DNA from 2 places in the Streptomyces sp. NPDC037242 genome. Region 1 is predicted to be linked to the other one. Evidence: riboswitches for the same ligand, from Rfam matches in the RefSeq annotation. Region 1 holds a riboswitch; the other holds the start of a gene.

The links. Region 1 has a riboswitch for cyclic di-AMP ahead of ACZ7GJ_RS02295 (LysM peptidoglycan-binding domain-containing M23 family metallopeptidase). Riboswitches for the same ligand answer to the same signal wherever they lie in the genome.
Region 2: it holds a riboswitch for cyclic di-AMP, as region 1 does, so the genes downstream of both, ACZ7GJ_RS33870 (transglycosylase family protein) here and ACZ7GJ_RS02295 (LysM peptidoglycan-binding domain-containing M23 family metallopeptidase) in region 1, are expected to answer to the same signal.

What each region holds. Positions count from the first base shown of each region.
Region 1 covers NZ_JBVJUY010000001.1:536,990-540,187, reverse strand. Annotated here, with positions in the region: gene ACZ7GJ_RS02300 (SGNH/GDSL hydrolase family protein) at 1-119, opposite strand, end outside; gene ACZ7GJ_RS02295 (LysM peptidoglycan-binding domain-containing M23 family metallopeptidase) at 294-1,301, opposite strand; cyclic di-AMP (ydaO/yuaA leader) riboswitch at 1,304-1,480, opposite strand; gene ACZ7GJ_RS02290 (tyrosine-protein phosphatase) at 1,792-2,598, shown strand; gene ACZ7GJ_RS02285 (aspartate aminotransferase family protein) at 2,669-3,198, opposite strand, start outside.
Region 2 covers NZ_JBVJUY010000040.1:67,966-71,163, forward strand. Annotated here, with positions in the region: gene ACZ7GJ_RS33860 (cytochrome P450 family protein) at 1-134, shown strand, start outside; gene ACZ7GJ_RS33865 (transglycosylase family protein) at 238-1,278, shown strand; cyclic di-AMP (ydaO/yuaA leader) riboswitch at 1,554-1,726, shown strand; gene ACZ7GJ_RS33870 (transglycosylase family protein) at 1,730-2,434, shown strand; gene eno (phosphopyruvate hydratase) at 2,693-3,198, shown strand, end outside.

The sequences.
Region 1 (3,198 bases):
AGCCGGTCCGCCCAGCCGAGAAACGTTTCTCCGGGTCCCGGGTCCCCCACTCCCTCGGTGAAGCTGTCCCCGATCGCCGCGTACGAGCCGATGGTCTTGAGTGTCGTCGTCGCTGCCACGAGACCACATCCTTCACCCCGGCGCGTGACCTACGCCACCGTAGGCAGGGGTTGACGGACCGTGATTTATACCACCCGGCGGGTGAGGAATAACAGCGCGTGAGGCCGGGACCCCCCTCGGGTCCCGGCCTCACGCGGGTCAGGCTTCCGCCGGAGCGCCCGGCGGAGGGGCCGTCAGATGCTGACGCCCTTGGAGCGGAGGTAGGCCAGCGGGTCGATGTCGGAACCGTAGGACGGGCCGGTGCGGATCTCGAAGTGGAGGTGCGGGCCGGTCACGTTGCCGGTGGCGCCGGAGAGGCCGATGCTCTGCCCGGCGGTGACGCTCTGGCCGACCGAGACCGACAGCTGGGAGAGGTGGCCGTACTGGGAGTACTTGCCGTCGGCGTGCCGGATGACGACCTCGTTGCCGTACGCGCCGCCCCAGCCGGCGGAGACGACGGTGCCCGCGCCGACCGCCTTGATGGTGGTGCCGGTGCTCGCGATGAAGTCGACGCCCGTGTGGTAGCCGCTGGACCACATGGCGCCGGCGGTCTTGTAGGCGGTGGAGACGCCGCCGCCGACCGGGGAGACGAAACCGGAGGACGGCGCGGCCTGCTGCTCGGCGGGGGCGGCGGGCGCCGCCTGCGCCTCGTCCGCGGGGGCGCCGCCCTCGTCCGAGGGAGCACTGTCGAGCGCGGCCTGGTCGGCCCGGCCCTCGCCGGCGGAGGCCGGGTCGGCCGCATCGGCCGGGGATTCGGCGGAGGACTGCTCGACGGGGGCCGGAGCCTGCTTCGGGGCCGGAGCGGCGGTGGGAGCGGACTCCCCCTGGGCGCCGAGCGTCAGCTTCAGCCCGGGGTGGATCAGCGAGGGGTCGGCGCCGACGGCCGCGCGGTTGTCGGCGTACAGCTGCTGCCAGCCGCCGGTGAGGTGCTGCTGGGCGGCGATCTTGGAGAGATGGTCGCCCGGGACGACGGTGTACACGGACGGCGCGGCCGCCGCAGCGGCGGCGGGAGCGGCCTGCAGCGCCGCGGGAACCTGCGCGGCCACGACGGGCGCCGCGGCCGGGGCGGAGGCGGAGGCGGCCTGGGCGGAGGCGGCCCCGAACAGCGGGAGCACGAGGGCCGCGCCGCCGGTGCCTGCCATGGCGAAACCGCGGGATATCGAGGGGGACTTGGGACGGCGGTGCTTACCCTTTGCAGGCATGGTGAATTCCTCTCCGTCGCCTGCGAGGTGAGCTGTCGGGTTCGGACTGGAGATGTCCGGCCGTACATGAACAGCACATGTACGGCTTCACCCCGAGCCGTCCCGGTATAAAGATCCGGAACAGCGGCCTACCTGGTTCCCCCGCTCCTGCCGCGCGCGTGAATAGTCGGGTGCGGTTTCCGGATGGGGCAGGATTCGGCGGTCCATCCGGATCGAGAGCGAAGCTAATCGAGTTCGTCCACACGGAACAAGCCATGAATTTCCTGACGGAAACTCAAGGGTGATGATCCAGCGGAATTCCGGTCACCCTGCGTCCATTCCGCGGCGGCAACAGCCGCCCTGGGAAAGCAATTCGCCCATGATGATCAGGCACTCACGGTCACCGTATGATCTGGCTCACGGGGACGCGCCCGATCTCGCCTGCACTTATGGCAAGTTGCCGCCAAGTAGTGTAATTCGGACATCCCCTCAACCACCCGGAGGAGCCGCCGTGACCCAGCAGATACCCCAGAGCCCGTCCACCGAACCGGGGCTGGCCGGAGTGCGCAACTTCCGTGACGTGGGCGGCCTTCCGGCCGCCGACGGACGCAGGGTCAAGACGGGACGACTGTTCCGAAGCGGACATCTCGCGCATGCCACCGAAACCGACGCAGAGTTCCTCGCATCCCTCGGCCTGCACACCATCTTCGACTTCCGCAACGGCGCCGACCACGCGCTGGAAGGACGGGACGTGGAGCTGCCGGGCGTGCTCAACGTCAACATCCCGCTCTCGGACCCGGCGGACGGGCGGGAGTTCTGGAAGATGGTCCGCGACGGCGACCTCGACCAGCTCCGCTCGATCCTGGGCGACGGCAAGGCCGCGGATCGGATGGCGAACTCGTACCGCACGATCATCAAGAACCGCACCGCCGAGCACAGCCGGGTGGTGCACGCCCTGGCCGGGGACAGCGTCCCGGCCCTGATGCACTGCGCGGCCGGCAAGGACCGGGCCGGGCTGTCGATCGCCGTCACCCTGCTCGCACTGGGCGTCGGGCGCGAGGCGGTCGTGGCGGACTACTTGGAGTCGAACGCCCCGCACAACCGCTACCGGGTCCGCCGCGGCAGCCCGGCCCCCGAGGCCCGCTCCCCCGAGGTGATGGAGCTGCTCGCCCCGCTCTTCGACGCCCGCGCCGAGTACCTGGAGGCCGCCTTCGAGACCATCGACGGCCACTGGGGCGGCCTGGACCGCTACCTCGCCGAGGGCCTCGGACTCACGCCCGAGACCCTCGACCGGCTCCGCGACCGACTGCTCGACTGACCGCTCGACCGACTGCTCGACCGACCGCTCGGCCGACTGCTCAACCGAGATCGCCCGGCGGAGCAGGCCGTCAGCCGTTGCTGACGGCCTGCTTCACCAGCGTCCTGCCGAAGTCCCACATCAGCCCGCCGCCCCCGTGCGCCTCGTCCATGACCTCCCGGAAGGCCCTGACGAACCGGTCCACGTCCGCCTCGTCCACGACGAGCGGCGGGATGAGCTTGATCACTTCCAGGTGGTCCCCGGAGACCTGCGTGAGGATCCGGTGCTTCTGGAGCAGCGGCACCACGACCATCTGCGCGAAGAGCCCCTTGCGGGCCGCCTGCAGCATCGTCCACCGGCTGCGCAGCCCCAGCGAGGACGGGCGGCCGAACTCGATCCCGATCATCAGGCCGCGCCCCCGCACCTCGTGCAGCAGCTCGTACTCGTCCACCAGCGCGGCGAGCCGCCCCCGCAACAGGTCGCCCATGGCCCGGGCGTTGGCCACCACTTCCTCGTCCTCCATGACGGAGAGCACCGCCAGACCGGCCGCCATCGCCTGCGCGTTGGAGCCGAAGCTGGCGGAGTGCACGAGCACCCGGTCCATGGACGAGTAGACCTTCT
Region 2 (3,198 bases), on a different contig from region 1:
CGCTTGCGACTTTGCTGACGCGTCTGCCGGATCTGGAACTCGCTGCTCCGCCCGAGGACCTGCGCTGGCGCGGCGGACTGATCATGCGTGGCCTGCGCACCCTTCCGGTCCGCTTCACACCTCGCAACGAGTGAAGGCACACTGACCCGCAGTCAGTTTCCGTCGAAACTTGTGACAAGCGTTCGAAGGCCGCTAGGTTCTGCCGTTACCCCGCCGTTATGCGAAAGGTGCACCCTCATGCGTTCCGGGAACGGCCGCCACAGACGCCCCCGCCAGGTCCCCGCGATTGTCGTCACCGCAGGAGTCACAGGCTCCGCGCTGGCCCTGCCGCTGCTCGCCGCCACGGGCGCGAGCGCGGCCGAGACCTCCACGTGGGACAAGGTCGCCGAGTGCGAGAGCGGCGGCACCTGGAGCGCCAACTTCGGCAGCGGTGCGTACGGCGGGCTCCAGTTCACCGAGGAGCAGTGGAAGGGTGCCGGCGGGCTCGACTTCGCGCCCCGCGCCGACCTGGCCAGCCGTTCTCAGCAGATCGCCGTCGCCGAACGCGTGCTGGCCGCCCAGGGTCCCCGGGCGTGGCCGATGTGCGCGGAGTCGGCCGGCCTGACCCAGCAGGCGCCCGCCGCGGACGTGGACCCGGGCATGCCCGGCAGCCGTTCCTCCGTCGCCCCGTCCCCGTCCCGCCCGGACGACTCCGTACCGGTCGGCGGGTCCGGCGACCGGGCCACGGACTTCGGGGCTCCCCAGCAGGCCTCCCCGAGCCCGTCCGGTACGCCGTCCTTCCTGCTGCCCGACGTCCCGCTCGGGCCGCCCAGCGGACTGCCCGTCATGCCGGACCCGGTCCCGGACCTGCCGACGACGGCCCCGACGGCCCCCACGGCCCCGACGACCCCGATCGCCCCGGTCGACCCGGCGGCGCCCTCCACGGGCCCCTCGGCCCCCACGACGGCTCCCGTTGCCCCCACGACGCCGGCCGCCCCGGGCACGCCCTCCGCGGACCCGAGCGCCCCGGCGGCCCCCGGTGCCCCGGGCGCCCCCGGCGCCCCGGCCGAGGGCGGCGGCAAGCACCGCGGGGAGCCCGCGGTCGAGGCTCCCGTCGCATCTGATGCCGCGTCGGAACCGAAGTACACCGTGAAGGAGGGCGACAGCCTGGCCGCCATCGCGGACGCCAACGACCTCAAGGGCGGCTGGAACGCGCTCTATGCGGCCAATGAGCAGGTCATCGGCGAGGACGCCAACCTGATCAAGCCCGGCCAGAATCTGGATCTAACCCAGAAATAGGGGCACTTCGGGCATCCCAAAACAGCTGATTGCCCGTTTTGGGCAAGTGAGACATGTGTCTCTTCCGGTCAACTGGCGTGTCTGGTCCGGAGGCTTCCGCAAACCCCGTCCTCACCTGCGCAAACACTGATCCGGAGAGCGCAAGTAGGCCCCGTTTCTCCCCGATGGCGCTCGTTGAACATCGGGGAGAGACCTGCCTACCTTCTGAATCGCTCGCCACCGCGGGCTCCTTCGACCGCATCGCCGAATCCTGCCGGCGGACGGGGGGAACAGTCGTCGCGCAAGCGCCGAAGGCAGGAGCGGGGGAACCAAGGTAGGCGCCGGGAGCGGCCGTTGAGAGACGGTCACGCCACCGGCTAGGGGTTAAGCGGTGCGCTAGGTCGCACCGCCGGGCAACTCACTCGCCCGAACCCGACAGCTCACCTCGTAGGCGTCGGTGAGGAGAAACTCCATGCTGCTTTCCGGCAAGGGCAAGCACCGTCGCGGTACTGCAATCCAGCGGTCCGTCCGCATCGCAACGCTCGCCGGTGTCGCCGGTGTGGCCGTCGCCGCCCCCCTGATGGCCGCGGGCACCGCCTCCGCCGCCACCGCCTCCCAGTGGGACAAGGTCGCGCAGTGCGAGGCCGGCGGCAACTGGGCCATCAACACGGGCAACGGCTACTACGGCGGCCTGCAGTTCTCGTCCTCCACCTGGGCCGCCTACGGCGGCAAGGCGTACGCCGCGCAGGCCAACCAGGCCACCAAGGCCCAGCAGATAGCCATCGCCGAGAAGGTCCTCAAGGGCCAGGGCAAGGGCGCCTGGCCGTCCTGCGGCGTCGGCCTGACCAACGCCGCGTACAACGGCGGCGCGGCCGAGACCCCGGCCAAGCCCAAGGCCGAGCCCAAGAAGGAGCAGAAGGCCGCGCCGAAGAAGGAGACCAAGCGCTCCGAGACCCCGGCGCCGGTCAAGCCGAAGGCGGAGACCCCGGCCAAGCCGAAGACCGAGGCCCCGAAGACCGGCAACGGCTCGTACGAGGTCAAGTCCGGCGACACCCTGGGCACCATCGCCGACGCCAACGGCGTCAAGGGCGGCTGGGAGAAGCTCTACGAGCTCAACAAGGACATCGTCTCCGACGCCGACCTGATCTTCCCGGGCCAGAAGCTGAAGCTCAGCTGAATCCTGCGGTAACACCCCACCGCCCGGCGCGTCCCTCGATGCGCCGGGCGGTGGCGTGCGCCGGGCGTCCTGGCCGGTGGGAGCCCGATGATCAAGAGACCTATGTCCCGGAAGAGGGGTATTCGGTCCCTTTTTCGTCCCAGGACCCGGGCGGTCGGCTGGCCGAGTGCCCGGAGCCGGTTAGGCTCTAGTCGGCAAGGCCATCCCACGGCCTGACGCCACCGCACACCCAGCGTCACATCCCAGAAGGAGATGCTCGTGCCGTCCATCGACGTCGTCGTAGCCCGGGAAATCCTGGACTCCCGAGGCAACCCCACGGTCGAGGTCGAGGTGGGCCTCGACGATGGCAGCACCGGCCGTGCTGCAGTTCCGTCCGGCGCCTCCACCGGTGCCTTCGAGGCCATCGAGCTCCGTGACGGTGACCCCAACCGTTACTTCGGCAAGGGCGTAGAGAAGGCCGTCCTGGCCGTCATCGAGCAGATCGGGCCGGAGCTCGTCGGCTACGACGCCACCGAGCAGCGCCTGATCGACCAGGCCATGTTCGACCTGGACGCCACCGACAACAAGGGCTCGCTCGGCGCCAACGCCATCCTCGGCGTGTCCCTCGCCGTCGCGCACGCCGCGTCCGAGGCCTCGGACCTCCCGCTCTTCCGCTACCTCGGCGGTCCGAACGCGCACCTGCTGCCCGTTCCGATGATGAACATCCTCAACGGTGGGTCGCACGCCGACTCCAACGTCGACATCCAGGAGTTCATGATCGCCCC